Regions from separate parts of the Acidovorax sp. GW821-FHT10A04 genome, predicted to be linked through region 2. Evidence: predicted binding sites of a transcription regulator. Region 2 holds the regulator's gene; the other holds the start of a gene.

Region 1 (7,742 bases), on a different contig from region 2:
TCCACACCCGCCGCTGCACCTGCCAGGTGCCCAGGGCCACGAAGCCCAGGAACAGGGCGATGCCCACCACCAGCAGCAGGGCGCGGCGCAGGCGGCGGGAGGCTGCAGGCGCTGCAGCGTGGGTTGCAGACATCGAAAACTCCTTGTCGGGACCACTGGCGCACAGGCCAGAAACAGATGCGGCCGCTGGAGGCGGCCGCTGTTCAATCCATCCAATGCGGCCCCGCTGGTGCAGGGCTGCACTCACCCTCAGGGGGTGTGGTGGCCGGCGGCGCCACCTTCGGTCTGGGTGGGCGGGGTCGGCGTGGGGTGGTCGGGCATCATGTTGGCGTTCATGTGGAACATGACCCAGAGCGTGCCGCTGATGGCAATGGCCACGAAGACCACGGTGAAGATGGTGGACAGCAGCGTCCAGCCGCCCTCGACCTTACCGTTCATGTGCAGGAAGCAGACCATGTGCACCAGGATCTGCACCACCGCGAAGCCGCCGAGCACGAGCACGGCGGTGTTGCGGTCGGCAATCACCTTGGACATGACCAGCCAGAACGGGATGGCGGTGAGGATGATGGACAGCACGAAGCCGACCATGTAGCCCGAGAAGCTGCTGTGCGGCCCCACGTCGCCATGGTGGTCGTCGTGGTGGTGGTCGTCATGGCCGTGGCCAGCGTTGGCGGTGTGTTGTGCGGCGCCCATGTCAAAGCACTCCCATCAGGTACACGAAGGTGAAGACGCCGATCCAGACGACGTCCAGGAAGTGCCAGAACATCGACAGGCACATCAGGCGGCGCTTGTTCTCGTGGATCAGGCCGTGTTTCTTGATCTGCAGCATCAGCACCACCAGCCAGATCAGGCCGAAGGTGACGTGCAGGCCGTGGGTGCCGACCAGCGTGAAGAAGGCCGACAAAAAGGCGCTGCGCTGCGGGCCCGCGCCCTGGTGGATCAGATGGTGGAACTCGTACAGCTCCAGCGCCAGGAAGCCCAGGCCGAACAGGCCGGTGATGGCCAGCCAGGCGAGCGTGCCGCCCACCTTGTTCTGCTGCTTTTGCAGCATGGCAAAGCCGAAGGTGATGGACGACGCCAGCAGGAAGGCGGTGTTGATGGCCACCAGCGGCAGATCGAACAGCTGCGCGCCGGTGGGACCGGCGGCGTAGCTGCGGCCCAGCACGCCGTAGGTGGCGAACAGCGCGGCGAAGATGAGGCAGTCGCTCATCAGGTAGAGCCAGAACCCGAGGGCGGTGCCGTTCTCGGGGTGGGGCTCGTGCGCCAGGTGGTACTCGCGGCGCGCCAGCGTGGCGGCCGTGGGGCCGCCTGCCGTGATGGCAGCGGCGGCTTGGTTGTAGGTGATATCAGACATGGCTGGCACGCAGTTGTTGGGTACGCAGGTTCTCGGTCTCCGTCACTTGCGCGGCGGGGATGTAGAAGTCACGCTTGTAGTTGAACGTGTGGATGATGGACACCAGCACCACGCCCGCGAAGGACAGGCCGGCCAGCAGCCACATGTGCCAGATGAGGGCGAAGCCCAGCACCAGCGACAGGGCCGAGATGATCACGCCCGCGCCGGTGTTGGCCGGCATGTGGATGGGCTGGAAGCCGGTGAGCGGGCGCGCGTAGGCGTGCTTCTTCATGTCCCACCAGGCATCGATCTCGTACACCTTGGGGGTGAAGGCGAAGTTGTAGTCCGGCGGGGGCGACGAAGTGGCCCATTCCAGCGTGCGGGCGTCCCATGGGTCGCCGGTGTGATCGCGCAGCTGGTCGCGCTTGAGGTAGCTCACCACGATCTGGATCAGCAGGCAGCCGATGCCCAGGGCGATCAGGAAGGCGCCGAAGGCGGCGATGACGAACCAGATCTGCAGCGAAGGGTCTTCGAAGTGGTTGGCACGGCGCGTGACGCCCATCAGGCCCAGGATGTACAGCGGCATGAAGGCCACGTAGAAGCCCACCACCCACAGCCAGAAGGAGCACAGGCCCCAGAAGCGGTCGAGCTTGTAGCCGAAGGCCTTGGGGTACCAGTAGTTGATGCCGGCGAACAGGCCGAACAGCACGCCGCCGATGATCACGTTGTGGAAGTGGGCGATCAGGAACAGGCTGTTGTGCAGCACGAAGTCGGCCGGGGGCACGGCCAGCAGCACGCCGGTCATGCCGCCGATGGCGAAGGTGACCATGAAGGCCAGGGTCCACAGCATGGGCAGCTCGAAGCGGATGCGGCCCTTGTACATGGTGAACAGCCAGTTGAAGATCTTCGCGCCCGTGGGGATCGAGATGATCATCGTGGTGATGCCGAAGAAGGTGTTCACGCTGGCGCCGGAGCCCATGGTGAAGAAGTGGTGCAGCCACACCAGGTACGACAGGATGGTGATAACGACCGTGGCGTACACCATGGAGGTGTAGCCGAACAGGCGCTTCTTGCAGAACGTGGCCACCACTTCGGAGAAGATGCCGAAGCAGGGCAGGATCAGGATGTAGACCTCGGGGTGGCCCCAGATCCAGATCAGGTTCACGTACAGCATGGCGTTGCCGCCCAGGTCGTTGGTGAAGAAGTTGGTGCCGGCGTAGCGGTCCAGCGACATCAGCACCAGCGCGGCGGTGAGCACCGGGAACGAAGCGACGATCAGTGCGTTGGTGCACAGGGCCGTCCACGTGAAGATGGGCATGCGCATGAGGTTCATGCCGGGTGCGCGCATCTTGATGATGGTGACGATCAGGTTGATGCCCGAGAGCGTGGTGCCCACCCCGGCGATCTGCAGCGCCCAGATGTAGTAGTCCAGACCCACCCCCGGGTTCTGCGCCCCCAGGTTGGACAGCGCGAGCCAGCCCGCGGTGGAGAACTCACCCAGGAACAGCGACACCATCACCAGGATGGCACCGGCGGTGGTCATCCAGAAGCTGAAGTTGTTGAGGAACGGGAAGGACACGTCGCGCGCACCGATCTGCAGCGGCACGAGGTAGTTCATGAGGCCCGTGACCAGCGGCATCGCCACGAAGAAGATCATGATCACGCCGTGGGCGGTGAAGATCTGGTCGTAGTGGTGCGGCGGCAGGTAGCCCATGTTGTCGCCAAAGGCCATGGCCTGCTGCAGGCGCATCATGAGCGCGTCGGCAAAGCCGCGCAGCAGCATGACCACGCCCAGGATCATGTACATGATGCCGATCTTCTTGTGGTCGATGCTGCAGATCCAGTCGCGCCACAGGGTACCCCACAGGCGGAACTTGGTGATGCCGGCCAGCACGGCCAGGCCGCCCAGCACGACACCGATGAAGGTGATCAGCACGATGGGCTCGTGCGCCATGGGTATCGAGTCCCAGGTGATTCGGCCCAGGGCCCAATGCGGTTCGGTTACAACGGGTGAGGTGGACATGTTCGTCAGTCTCTTAGGCGCGGATCATTGGCGGGAAAGGGTGCGGTCGTGGACCGTGGCGTGGCGCGCTTCGAGTGCGGCCACGATCTGGCCGGCGTTGTCGATGGTGCACACGTCCTGGGGCAGGTTCAGGCCCATGGCCTTCATGTAGGCCTCGCCACCGCGCTCGTCGATGGACATCATGTGGTGCATGCACATCTTGCCTTCTTCGACGCAGCGGTTGAGCACCTTGTCGTACAGGCCGGTTTCCACGCTGGCAAAGCGCTGCACGGGATCGCGCTCGCTGGGCTTGACGAGGTTCAGGTAGGTGGTCTTGTCCAGCGCCTTGCCTTCGGTCTTGGCCTTGGCCACCCACTGCTCGAAGTCGCCCTGGCTCAGGCCGTGGAACTTGAAGGTCATGCCCGAGAAGCCCGAGCCGCTGTAGTGCGAGGCGATGCCGGGGTACACGCCCGGCTTGTTGATCACGGCGTTGAGCTCGGTCTGCATGCCGGGCATGGCGTAGATCATGCCCGCCAGGTCGGCCACGTAGAAGGCATTCATCGTGGACGTGGCGGTGAGCTTGAACAGGATGGGGCGGTCCACCGGGGCGGCCAGCTCATTCACCGTGGCAATGCCCTGTTCGGGGTAGAAGAACAGCCATTTCCAGTCCATGGCCACGACCTGCACCACCATGGGGGTGGCCTGGGCTTCGAGCGGCTTGGTGGCCGAGATGCGGTCCAGCGGGCGGTAAGGGTCGAGCTTGTGGGTGCCGATCCAGGTCAGCGCGCCCAGCGCGATGATGATCAACAGGGGCACGGTCCAGATCACCAGCTCCAGCGTGGTGGAGTGGTGCCAGTCGGGGTCGTAGTCCTCTTCGGTGTTGGCGGTGTTGCTCTGGCGGTACTTCCAGGCGAACCACAGCGTGAGGGCGATCACCGGCACGATGATGATCAGCATCAGCAAGGTGGCCTGCACGACCATGTGGCCTTGCTGCGAGGCGATGTCGCCTGCGGGATTGAGGACGACGGCCTTGCTGCAGCCGGCGAGGCTGGTGGCGGTGGCCGCCAACGCAAGCCATGCCGGCCCGCGAAGTTGGGGAAGTTTGAACATGTGATGGGCCCAACAAAGGCGTTTAGGGGTAAACGCGAATGACAATTTGCCGCTCAATGTAATAGAGCAGCCAAATTTGTCCATTGGACATTTTGTCCAAGGTCAAGTTTTTGCCCCTTTTGGGGGCAGCCAGCGAACACACTGCCAGTACCGAAATCCCTGCAGAGACAGCCTATGGGCATTTGTCCTGCGAGAACGTGGGTGAAACCGCCCTTGTCGGGCCGGGCTGCTGGGTGTAAAACGTGGGTGTATCAGTTACACAACAAAGGAGCCCTGTTCATGAGCAGTCCCGCCTCTGCGATCTACCCGGCGAATGGCTTTGAAGAAGGCCACGCTTCCCTCTCCCGCGCGGACACCCATGAAGACGTCACCCCCAGCGAAATTGCCGTGGGCGTGATCATCGGACGCTCGTCCGAGTATTTCGACTTCTTCGTTTTCGGGATCGCCTGCGTGCTGGTCTTCCCGTCGTTCCTGTTCCCCTTCATGTCGCGCCTGGACGGCACGCTGGCCGCCTTTGCGCTGCTGGCCGTGGCCTTCGTGGTGCGGCCCATCGGCACCGCCATCTCCATGGCCATCCAGCGGCGCTGGGGCCGGGGCACCAAGCTGACCATTGCGCTCTTCCTGCTGGGCGTGTGCACGGTGGGCATGGCCTTTTTGCCGGGCTACAAGGACCTGGGCACCACCGCCATCGTGGCGCTGCTGATCCTGCGCATCGGCCAGGGCCTGGCGCTGGGCGGCTCGTGGGACGGCTTGCCGTCGCTGCTGGCGATGTCGGTGCCCAAGCACCGCCGCGGCTGGTACGCCATGATCGGCCAGCTGGGCGCGCCCGTGGGCTTCGTGCTCGCGGCCGGCCTGTTTGCCTACCTGTACGCCAACCTGTCGGTGCAGGAGTTCCTGGCCTGGGGCTGGCGCTACCCGTTCTTCGTGGCCTTTGCCGTGAACGTGGTGGCCCTGTTCGCCCGCCTGCGCCTGGTGGTGGGCCAGTCGTACACCGAGCTGCTGCAGGACCGTGAGCTGCAACCCGTGCCCGTGCACGAGGTGATGCGCGACGAAGGCAGCAACGTGCTGCTGGGCGCGTTTGCGGCGCTGGCCAGCTTTGCGCTGTTCCACCTGGTCACCGTGTTCCCGCTGTCGTGGATCACGCTGTACACGGACCAACCCGTGACCCAGATCCTGGGCGTGCAGATCGTCGGCGCCTTCCTGGCGGCCGGGGCCATCATGGTCTCGGGCTGGCTGTCGGACCACCTGGGCCGACGCAAGCTCTTGGGCGGCATGGCGGTGCTGATCGGGGTGTTCAGCTTCATGGCGCCGGTGCTGCTGAACAGCGGCGAAGTGGGCAGCACCATGTTCCTGCTGCTGGGCTTTGTGCTGCTGGGCCTGTCGTACGGCCAGGCCTCGGGCACGGTGACGGCCAATTTCTCACCCAAGAACCGCTACACGGGCGCCGCCCTGTCGGCCGACCTGGCCTGGATCATCGGCGCGGCCTTTGCCCCGCTGGTGGCCCTGGGCCTGTCGGCCCAGTTTGGCCTGCTGGCCGTGACGGTGTACCTGCTGTCGGGCGTGGCCTGCACCCTGGGCGCCCTGAACTTGAACCGCCGCATGGAGCGGCGCGACCGCTGATACCCCCTACAACCCTACAAGAGAGAGCGAGGGGCGGGCCTGTTGATAACAAGGCACGGCCCTGTAGAGAAGCGATGCAAGAACCCGGTGGCTGCCTTGGCGGCCACCGGGTTTTTGTTTTCAGAACCTGGTTTCAGGAATCGCGGCCGATGATCTCGAAGAACGCCCGGATCAGGCGCATGTCCCGGCGCTCGGCCAGGCAGACCACGTGGGCGTAGGTCTTGATCTGCGCGTCGCTGATGCGCACCGCGTGCAGGCCCGCGCCGGGCACGTATTCCACCTCTGACACGGCAGCGACGCCCAGGCCCTGCAGCACGGCCTCGCGGATGATCTCGCGGCTGGCGACTTCCATCACCACCGTGGGTTGCACGCCCGCGGCCTTGAGCGCCGACTCGATGGCCTTGCGCGTGGTGGAGCCCTGCTCGCGCAGGATCAGCTTCTCGCCCTGCAGCTCTGCCGTGCGGATGCTGCGCCGGCGTGCGAACCGGTGGTCTGCATTGCAGAAGATCACGATGGGGTGCTCGCTGTACGGCACCGACACGAAGCGCTTGTCCTTGAGCACCTGCGCCAGCACGCCCACGTCAGCCCGGTAGTCGAGCAAGCGGGTCAGCACGTCCTCGGAGTTGCCGGTGCCCACCGAGATGTTGATGTCCGGGTAGCGCTGGTTGAAGGCGGCCAGCATCTTCGTGACGTGCGAGGGCCCCACGGCGGCCACGCGCAGGTGGCCCGAGCGCAGCTCACCCGCATCGCGCAGAACCTGCACGGCCTCCAGCTCCAGCCCGAAGATCTGGCGCGACAGCTGCAGCAGGCGCTCGCCGATCTCCGTGGGGCGGATGCGCCGGCCGGTGCGGTGGAACAGCTCCACCTTGTACAGCTCCTCCAGTTGCTTGACCTGGGTGGTCACCGTGGGCTGGCTCACGTGCAGGGCCTGGGCCGCGCGCGTGAAGCTGCCCTCCGTGGCCACGGCGTGGAAGGACCTCAGCTGTGTCAGGCGCATGGCATTCGTCTCCGTGTTATCCCGTGCCAACTATAGATTGAATGAATGCAACGGTGAAAAAAGTTGAATTTGCCAGATAGTGCGCGAGCGCCGACAGTAGGGCCATGCGTCGGGCCCCGTGAGGCATGCGCACACAAGAGGTTCAAACCCAACCCTTAGGAGACATCGATGAAATTCACGCGACGATCCCTGCTGGCCAGCACATCCCTGGTGCTGGCCCCCTCCCTGGTGGGCCTGAGTGCCACGGCCAGGGCCGCAGCCGGCACCCTGACGGTGGGCCTGATTCCTTCCGAGGATTCGCGGGCCATGATCGCCAACAGCCAGGCCATGATGGACATGCTGTCCAAATCGCTGGGCATGCCGGTCAAGCCCTTTGTGGCGGCCGACTACAACGGCGTGATCGAGGCCCTGCGCTCCAAGCGGCTCGATGTGGCCTACCTCGGCCCCTTCTCGTACGTGATGGGCACCACCGTGGCGCCCATCGAGGCCTTCGCCGTGGCCGAGACCAAGAAGGCCGGCCGGGCCTTCTACCACGCGCTCATCGTGGCCCACAAGGACAGCGGCATCAAGACCGTGGCCGACCTCAAGGGCAAGACCTTTGCCTTCGTGGACCCGACGTCCACCTCGGGCCACCTGTTCCCCAAGGCCGGCCTGATGAAGGAGGGCTTCAACACCGACAA
Region 2 (7,742 bases):
CCCGTCGACGAGTGCGATGTGCGGCAGGCGGCGCACGAATTCCTCGAGGAAGATGCGCATCTGCATGCGCCCGATGTTCTTGCCCATGCACTGGTGCGCGCCGTAGCCGAAGGTCAGGTGCTCCACCGCATTCTCGCGGTGCAGGTCCACCCGGTCCGGGTCCTCGAAGTGGCTGGCGTCCGCATTGGCCGAGGCCTGGAACAGCAGCAGCTTGCCGCCCTTGGGGATCTTCACGCCGCCGACCACGGTGTCGCGCGTGGCCATGCGCCGCCAGGCGATGATGGAGCCCGCGACGCGCAGGCATTCCTCCACCGCGTTGGGGATCAGCGCGGGCTGTGCGCAGATCTCCTCCCAGGCATGGCGGTGCGAGAGCAGGGTCATGAAGGCGTTGGCCGTGGCGTTCGACGTGGTCTCGTGCGCGGCGGCCAGGATGGCCATCATCATCGAGCGCAGGTAGGACTCGGTCACGATGTCCGGGTGCGCGTGGTGCTGGCGGATGGAGTCGTACATCCAGCCCTCGCCGTCGGGGCTGGCCATCATGGTGTCCAGGATGCCCTGGGCCGTCTGCCAGAAGCGGCCCACGTTGTGGGCAATCTCCAGTTGCTCCTGCGCTGTGGGCCGGCCCCAGGTATTGAGGGTGTGCGCCACAGCGAAGTTGCGCAGCTGCTCGGCCCCTTCGTCCGGCACGCCGAGGAAGTGCAGCGCAATGGTCAGCGGGATCTCGTAGAACATCTCCGCCACGAGGTCCGCGCGGCCCTTGTCCACGAAGCGGTCCATGTACTTGCGCGCCAGATCGCGGATGGGCTGCTCGTAGTCCATCAGGCGCTCGGGCATGAAGGCGTCCATCAGCAGGCGCCGGCGCGCCATGTGGTCGGGCTCGTCCTCGTTGACCATGGTGCGGTTCATCGCGAAGCCATAGCTTTTCAGGATGGCCAGCACCTCTTCCGTCGCGGGCGTGATCTTCTCCAGCGCGACCGAGGGCGAGAACAGGAGGTTATCGCGGAACACCGCCTTCACGTCCTCGTAGCGCGTCACCACCCAGTAGCCCAGCTCGGGGCTGTAGAAGACCGGCTCCTCCTCGCGTGCCCAGCGCACCACCTCGGCCGGGTTCTGCTGGTAGCTGGGGGCGAACGGGTCGAACGCCGCGGCGCGCGCGCTCACGGGGCAGCCCGTGGGGCTTTGGAGGGCGGCGGCCATCGCCGCATGGTCGACCGGGCAACGGGAGGCGTTGGCGGGGGCAGTCATCGTGAATCTCCTTTTGCGTAAATGTATTACGCAATATGATTGCAAAGATTCGGGTTTACCCTGGATTGCCTTGGTAGCCCATGGCCCGGCTGATGAGACGCGCCTCCTGCAGCAAGGCGGGGCAGATGGCGCCATCGGGCCGCAGGTCGAAGCCGCCCGTGGCGCCCAGGGTGGTCAGGCAGGCGCACACATTGCCAGTGGCGTCGAAGACCGGCGCGGCGAGTGCGCTGATGCCCTTGAGCAGCGAGTCATTGGCCATGGCCCAGCCCCGCGCGCGCACCTGCTGGCGCAACTGCTCCACCGGCCGGGTGCCGTCGAGCTGCGAGCGCCGCTCGGCAGAGGCCTCGGCCAGCTCCTGCTCGGCCATGTCGATCACCAGCCGGTCGTTGGAGAAACCCAGGAACACCCGGCCCGTGGCCGACCACAGCGTGGAGAGCACCGAGCCCGCGCGGATGTTCACCGTGACGGGCAGGGTGGGCTCTTCCATGCGCAGCACGGTGGCCCCCTTGTTGCCCATCACGGCCAGGAAGGCGGTGACTTCCAGTGCCTGGCGCAGCCTTTGCAGGGAGGCCTCGCCCAGGCGGATGGGATCGCACTGGCGCAGGGCCGCCAGGCCGATGGCAATCGACTCCTGGGCCAGGTAGTAGTGCTGGTTGACGGGCGATTGTTCGACAAAGCCCTGCTGGCACAGGCTGGCCAGGTAGCGGTGCACCTTGGCGGGGCTTTCATCGACTTCGGCGGCCGTGGCGGTGAGGCTGGCCGCGCCGCCCAGGCGGGTCAGCGCCTTGAGGACGCTGAGCCCCATTTCGGCGGACTGGACCCGTTGCCGGCGGTCGGCCACCCGGGCCGTGGAAGGGGATGTGCTCATGGTGTTTTGGTGGTGGACCTAGGGTAAACGCTGCCCCGGCTTATTACGCATAGCGGAGTAACATCACGCAGATATTAATCCCCTGAGGTGCAGACATGTTGAAGAATCGACGCTTGTTGGCTGGAATGCTCGCCCTGCCGGCATTGCTGGCATGGGCCGCCCCGGCCAGCGCGCAAACCTACCCGGCCAAGGCCATCCGCTGGCTGGTGCCGTACCCGGCGGGCGGCGGTTCCGATTTTCTCGCGCGCACGGTGGGCCAGCAGCTCTCGACCCAGATCGGCCAACCGGTGTTGATCGACAACAAGCCCGGGGGCAACACGGCGATTGCCGCCGCCGAGACCGGCCGCGCCGCGCCCGATGGCTACACCATCCTGTCGGCCGACAACGGCACCATGGTGTTCAACCCCGCGCTGTACAGCAAGCTCAGCTACAACCCCAGCAAGGACCTGCTGCCTGTGACGCTGATGGGCAAGTTCCCGATGATCCTGGTGGTCAACCCAGGCGCCGACTTCAAGGACGCCAAGGACTTCGTCGCCAAGGCCAAGGCCAAGCCCGGCGCCATGAGCTTCGGCTCGGCCGGCGCGGGCAGCCCGCACCACCTGGCGATGGAGTTGCTCAAGGTCGATGCCGGCCTGTTCATGACCCACATCCCCTACCGCGGCGCTGCGCCCGCGCTGACCGACCTGGCCGGCGGCCAGATCCCCGCGATGATGGTCGACCTGGCCGCCGGCGGAGCCTTCATCAAGGCCGGCAAGGTGCGCCCCCTTGCTGTGGCCAGTGCCAAGCGCCTGCCGCAGCTGCCCGATGTGCCGACCTTCGCCGAGTTGGGCTTCAAGAACGTCGAGGCCTCGGCCCAGGTGGGCATCGTCGCGCCCGCAGGCACACCGGCGGACGTGGTGGCCTCGCTGCAAAAACAGGTGGCTGCGGCCATCAACCAGCCTGCGGTCAAGCAAAAGCTCATCGACTTCGGCATCGAGCCGGTAGCCAGCACCCCGGCCCAGTATGCGGACCTGATCCGCACCGAGACGGACCGGTGGCACAAGCTGATCAAGGCGCAGCGCATTTCGCTCGATTGAGGAGGGAGCACGCACGCTCCCGCCAAGACCCCTGGGCCGCTGCAGGTTTGCGCCGGGCAGGGGCCATCGGGCCACTCCCCGCTACAGTGGAGCCCAGCGGTTCCGTCCGCCACGGGGAGTTTCATGCTGTCCTGCCATTCCCATCATCGTCTGGACGCGGCCATGGGCCGGCGCGCCGTGCTGGGTGCCGGCCTGGCCTTTGCCACGCTGCGCGCCTGGGCGTCCCAGGATTCGCAAGCCGAGGCCCTGCTGCGCGAGGGTGGGGTGGTGGCGGCATTCCGCCATGCCCTGGCGCCGGGTACCTTCGATCCACCGGGGTTTCGCCTGGGCGATTGCAGCACGCAACGCAACCTGAACGACCAGGGCCGTGCGCAGGCTAGGCGCACGGGTGCATGGTTCAAGGAACGCCAACTGCAGCCGGCCAGGGTGCTTTCAAGCCCCTGGTGCCGCTGCATCGACAGCGCCACGCTGGCATTCGCCGCGCCCCAGGTGTGGCCCGCGCTGGGCTCCCCGCGCGGCACGCCCGAGACCACGGGCGCCGAGCATCTGCGCGAACTGCGCCAGGCGCTGGTATCTGTATCCGAGCGCCCCGGCCGTTTCGAGGCCTGGTTCACCCACATGTTCGTGCTGTCCGACCTGGCGGGCGGCAACACCAGTTCCGGCGAGGCGCTGATCCTGCGGGTCGACCGCAGCGGCAAAGTCGAAGTGCTGGCCCGCCTGCAGGTTCCCGGCTGAAGGTTCAGCTACAGGTCTGCGAATTGACGATGCGCTTGAGCGCATCGGTATCGAGGATGCGCACGTGGCGCTGCTTGACCTCGACGATGCCGTCCTCGACGAACTTCGAGAAGGTGCGGCTCACGGTTTCGAGCTTGAGGCCCAGGTAGCTGCCGATCTCCTCGCGCGTCATGCGCAGCACCAGCTCGGACTGCGAGAAACCGCGTGCATGCAGGCGTTGCACCAGGTTCAGCAGGAAGGCCGCCAGGCGCTCCTCGGCGCGCATGCTGCCCAGCAGCAGCATGACGCCGTGCTCGCGCACGATCTCGCGGCTCATGATCTTGTGCACGTGGTGCTGCAGGGCCGTGACCTCGCGCGAGAGTTCCTCGATGCGGTCGAAGGGCATCACGCAGACCTCGGCATCCTCCAGCGCCACGGCGTCGCAGGTGTGGTGGTCGTTGACGATGCCGTCCAGCCCGATGATCTCTCCCGCCATCTGAAAGCCCGTCACTTGGTCGCGCCCATCCTCGGTGGCCACGCAGGTCTTGAAGAAGCCGGTGCGGATGGCGTACAGCGAGGTGAAGGTCTCGCCGTTGCGAAACAGCGTGCCGCCGCGCTTGACCTTGCGCCGCGTGGCCACGATCTCGTCGATGCGCTCCAACTGGGCGTCGTTCAGGCCCACGGGCATGCACAGCTCGCGCAGGTTGCAGTTGGAGCAGGCGACTTTGATGGTGAGCGGGTTCATGGGGGCAGCAGCTGTTGGGGGTTGCGAGCGGATCGCATCCGGCGAGAGGAGCGTGGTGGTGGCTGACATGAATCAAATTGTGGGCCCTGTGGGCCTCGCAACACTTGATCCAGGTCAAGGACGGGGGCGCAGGCCTGCGGCAAAGTGCATATCCAACAAGGAAACGCTCCCCATGACCGCTGTGACGCCCGAACTCCTGACCCGTTTCGACGTGCCGGGCCCCCGCTATACCTCCTACCCCACGGCCGACCGTTTCGTCGAGGCTTTTGGCGAAAGCGACTATGTGCTGGCCCTGGCCCAGCGCAAGGCGGGCACGCCGGGCAAGGCGCTGCCGCTGTCGCTGTATGTGCACATTCCGTTCTGCGAGTCGCTGTGCTACTACTGCGCCTGCAACAAGATCATCACCAAACACCACGACCGGGGCGACGTGTACCTGCGCTACCTGGCGCGCGAGGTGGAGCTGCACACGGCCCACTGCGGCACGGGCCAGGTGGTGAGCCAGCTGCACCTGGGCGGGGGCACGCCCACCTTTCTGTCGGACGACAAGCTGCGCGAGCTGATGGCGGTGCTCAAGCGCAGCTTCACGTTTGCGCCGGGCGGCGAATACTCGATCGAGGTGGACCCGCGCACCGTGACGGCCGAGCGTCTGGCGGTGCTGGCCGAGCTGGGCTTCAACCGCCTGAGCTTTGGCGTGCAGGACTTCGATGCCGACGTGCAGAAGGCCGTGCACCGCGTGCAGCCGGCCGGGCAGGTGTTCGTGCTGGTGGAGGCGGCGCGCAGCCTGGGCTTCGAGTCGGTCAACGTGGACCTGATCTACGGCCTGCCGCGGCAGACGCCCGAGTCCTTCGACCGCACGCTGGAGCAGGTCAAGGCCCTGCGGCCCGACCGCATCGCCCTGTATGCCTACGCCCACCTGCCTGAGCGCTTCAAGCCGCAGCGGCGCATCGTGCCGGCGGAGCTGCCGGCGGCGCCTTCCAAGGTGGCCATGCTCTCGCGCTCGCTGCAGCAGTTCATGGACGCCGGCTATGTGTACGTGGGCATGGACCACTTCGCGCTGCCCAGCGACGCGCTGGCCGTGGCCAAGCGCCAGGGGCGGCTGCACCGCAACTTCCAGGGCTACAGCACGCAGCCCGACTGCGACCTGATCGCCCTGGGCGTGTCGGCCATCGGCCGGGTGGGCGCCACCTACAGCCAGAACGCCAAGACCCTGGACGAGTACTACGACCTGCTGGACCAGGGCCGCCTGCCCGTGGTGCGCGGCCTGGCACTGAACCGCGACGACCTGGTGCGCCGCGCCGTCATCATGGCGCTGATGTGCCAGGGCGAGCTGCTGTTCGAGTCCATCGAGGCGGGCTGGCTGATCGATTTCAGGCGCACCTTCGCGGCCGAGCTGGAGCAACTGGCGGGCCTGCAGGAGCAGGGCCTGGTCAGCGTGACCGACGAGGGCATCTTCGTCTCGGCCATGGGCTGGTTCTTCGTGCGCGGCATCGCCATGGTGTTCGACCGCTATCTTCAAGCGGACCGCAACCGCGCCCGCTTCTCCCGGATCATCTGACCATGCTGGCCACCCTGGGCTGGACAGCGCTGCTCATGGGCCTGGCCGGCGGCCCGCACTGCCTGGCCATGTGCGCCGCGCCCTGCGCGGCGCTCGTCGGGCGGGGGGGGGACCAAGCGGTGCGCTGGGCCGGGCCGACGGGTGCCGGGCTGGAACCGCCATCGCTGGCCCTGGGCCGGCTGCTGGCCTTCCATGGCGGGCGGGTGGCGGGCTATGCGGGCATGGGTGCGGTGGCTGCCCAGGCCATGGAAAGCCTGGCCTGGCTCACGCAGCGCACGGCCGCGCTGCAGCCTGCCTGGACCTTTGCGCACCTGGGCATGGTGGCCTGGGGCCTGCTGCTCATGGTGCAGGCACGCCAGCCGGCCTGGGTTGAAGGCCTGGGCCGCTCGGTCTGGCGGCGCGTACAGCCCCTCACGGCGGGGGCGGGTGGCGTGGGCGTGGCCGGGCTGCTGTGGGCGCTGATGCCCTGCGGCCTGCTGTACTCGGCCCTGCTGGTGGCCGCGCTCAGTGGCGGGCCGGTGCAGGGCGGTGCCACCATGGCGCTGTTTGCCCTGGGCAGCGGCCTGTGGCTGGTGGGCGGGCCCTGGCTCTGGTCGCGCCTGCGCAGCCGTATCAACCAGGCCCGGGCCGACTGGGGCACCCGCGTGGCCGGGGGGCTGCTGTGCGCGGCGGCCGGCTGGGCGCTGTGGATGGACCTGGTCTACAAGCCTTCGCTGTGGTGTCGGTGATACACCGGCCACGGGGCGGGTGGGGCCTGCCGGACTGTTGTTTTGCGTGTCCTACGTGCTTGCACGGATGCGAGGGGCTCCCCGGGGCGGCAGGGTGTGCCGTTCGCTGCACGGCCTGCCCCAGGGTTTTTACCAAGAGGTAAATTGCCCCACAGCCCCCGCCGGCCTTGGGATGGGGGGTATGTCCTATGACATTGCGGGGCAAGACAAGCGTTCAGAAGTGGAGATAATGGGTGTAACCAATGGTGGCAGAAGTGCCGCCGTGTTTCCTCACGTACGTTTGAAGTGAATTCGTCCATCCTCATCGATATCCGCCAGTTGCGCATCGGCATGTACATCCAGCTCGACCTGGGCTGGATGCACCATCCGTTTCCGGTGAGCAGCTTCCGGGTGGCGTCGGCCGAACAGATCGCCACCTTGCGCGAACTGGGGCTGACCGAGGTGCGCTACGTCCCCAAGAAGAGCGACCCCGACCTGCGCGAGCTGGCATTGCCCCCGGTGGGCAGCCCCGAGGAAACACTGCCCGCCGATGCCCCTGGCGCTGCGCGGGAGGCGACGGCTCCCGCTCCGCTGGCCGCGCCATCGGACCCCGCTGCGGACGAGGCCGCTGCCCGCCGCCGCCAGCTGCTGGAGGCGCAGAACCGCGCCCTGGCCCTGTGCAACCAGCGCTTTGGCGAGGCCACGCGCCGCTATGTGGAGCTGGAGAGGGTGGTGGTGGAGCTCCCCGAGCGCGCCCGCACCGATGGCGAACTGCTGGTGGCCGGCTGCGTGACCGACCTGCTCAACAATGGCGATTCGGTGATCCGCCTGC

What was found. Region 2 encodes FNR, which switches genes on or off when oxygen is low (the NO sensors DNR and NnrR bind a similar motif). Its sites were predicted from a motif close to TTGATNNNNATCAA; they were not measured.
Region 1: the regulator FNR is predicted to act here: its motif matches at 4,538-4,551, upstream of cyoA (ubiquinol oxidase subunit II).

The regions. Positions count from the first base shown of each region.
Region 1 is NZ_JBWKNZ010000020.1:57,756-65,497, reverse strand. It holds gene AC07PF_RS30025 (SURF1 family protein) at 1-133, opposite strand, end outside; gene cyoD (cytochrome o ubiquinol oxidase subunit IV) at 250-693, opposite strand; gene cyoC (cytochrome o ubiquinol oxidase subunit III) at 695-1,354, opposite strand; gene cyoB (cytochrome o ubiquinol oxidase subunit I) at 1,347-3,356, opposite strand; gene cyoA (ubiquinol oxidase subunit II) at 3,381-4,445, opposite strand; gene AC07PF_RS30000 (MFS transporter) at 4,725-6,065, shown strand; gene AC07PF_RS29995 (LysR substrate-binding domain-containing protein) at 6,199-7,062, opposite strand; gene phnD (phosphonate ABC transporter substrate-binding protein) at 7,231-7,742, shown strand, end outside.
Region 2 is NZ_JBWKNZ010000006.1:188,526-196,267, reverse strand. It holds gene AC07PF_RS14990 (cytochrome P450/oxidoreductase) at 1-1,245, opposite strand, end outside; gene AC07PF_RS14985 (IclR family transcriptional regulator) at 1,301-2,113, opposite strand; gene AC07PF_RS14980 (Bug family tripartite tricarboxylate transporter substrate binding protein) at 2,209-3,189, shown strand; gene AC07PF_RS14975 (histidine phosphatase family protein) at 3,352-3,924, shown strand; gene fnr (fumarate/nitrate reduction transcriptional regulator Fnr) at 3,929-4,648, opposite strand; gene hemN (oxygen-independent coproporphyrinogen III oxidase) at 4,821-6,203, shown strand; gene AC07PF_RS14960 (sulfite exporter TauE/SafE family protein) at 6,206-6,931, shown strand; gene AC07PF_RS14955 (cyclic di-GMP phosphodiesterase) at 7,217-7,742, shown strand, end outside.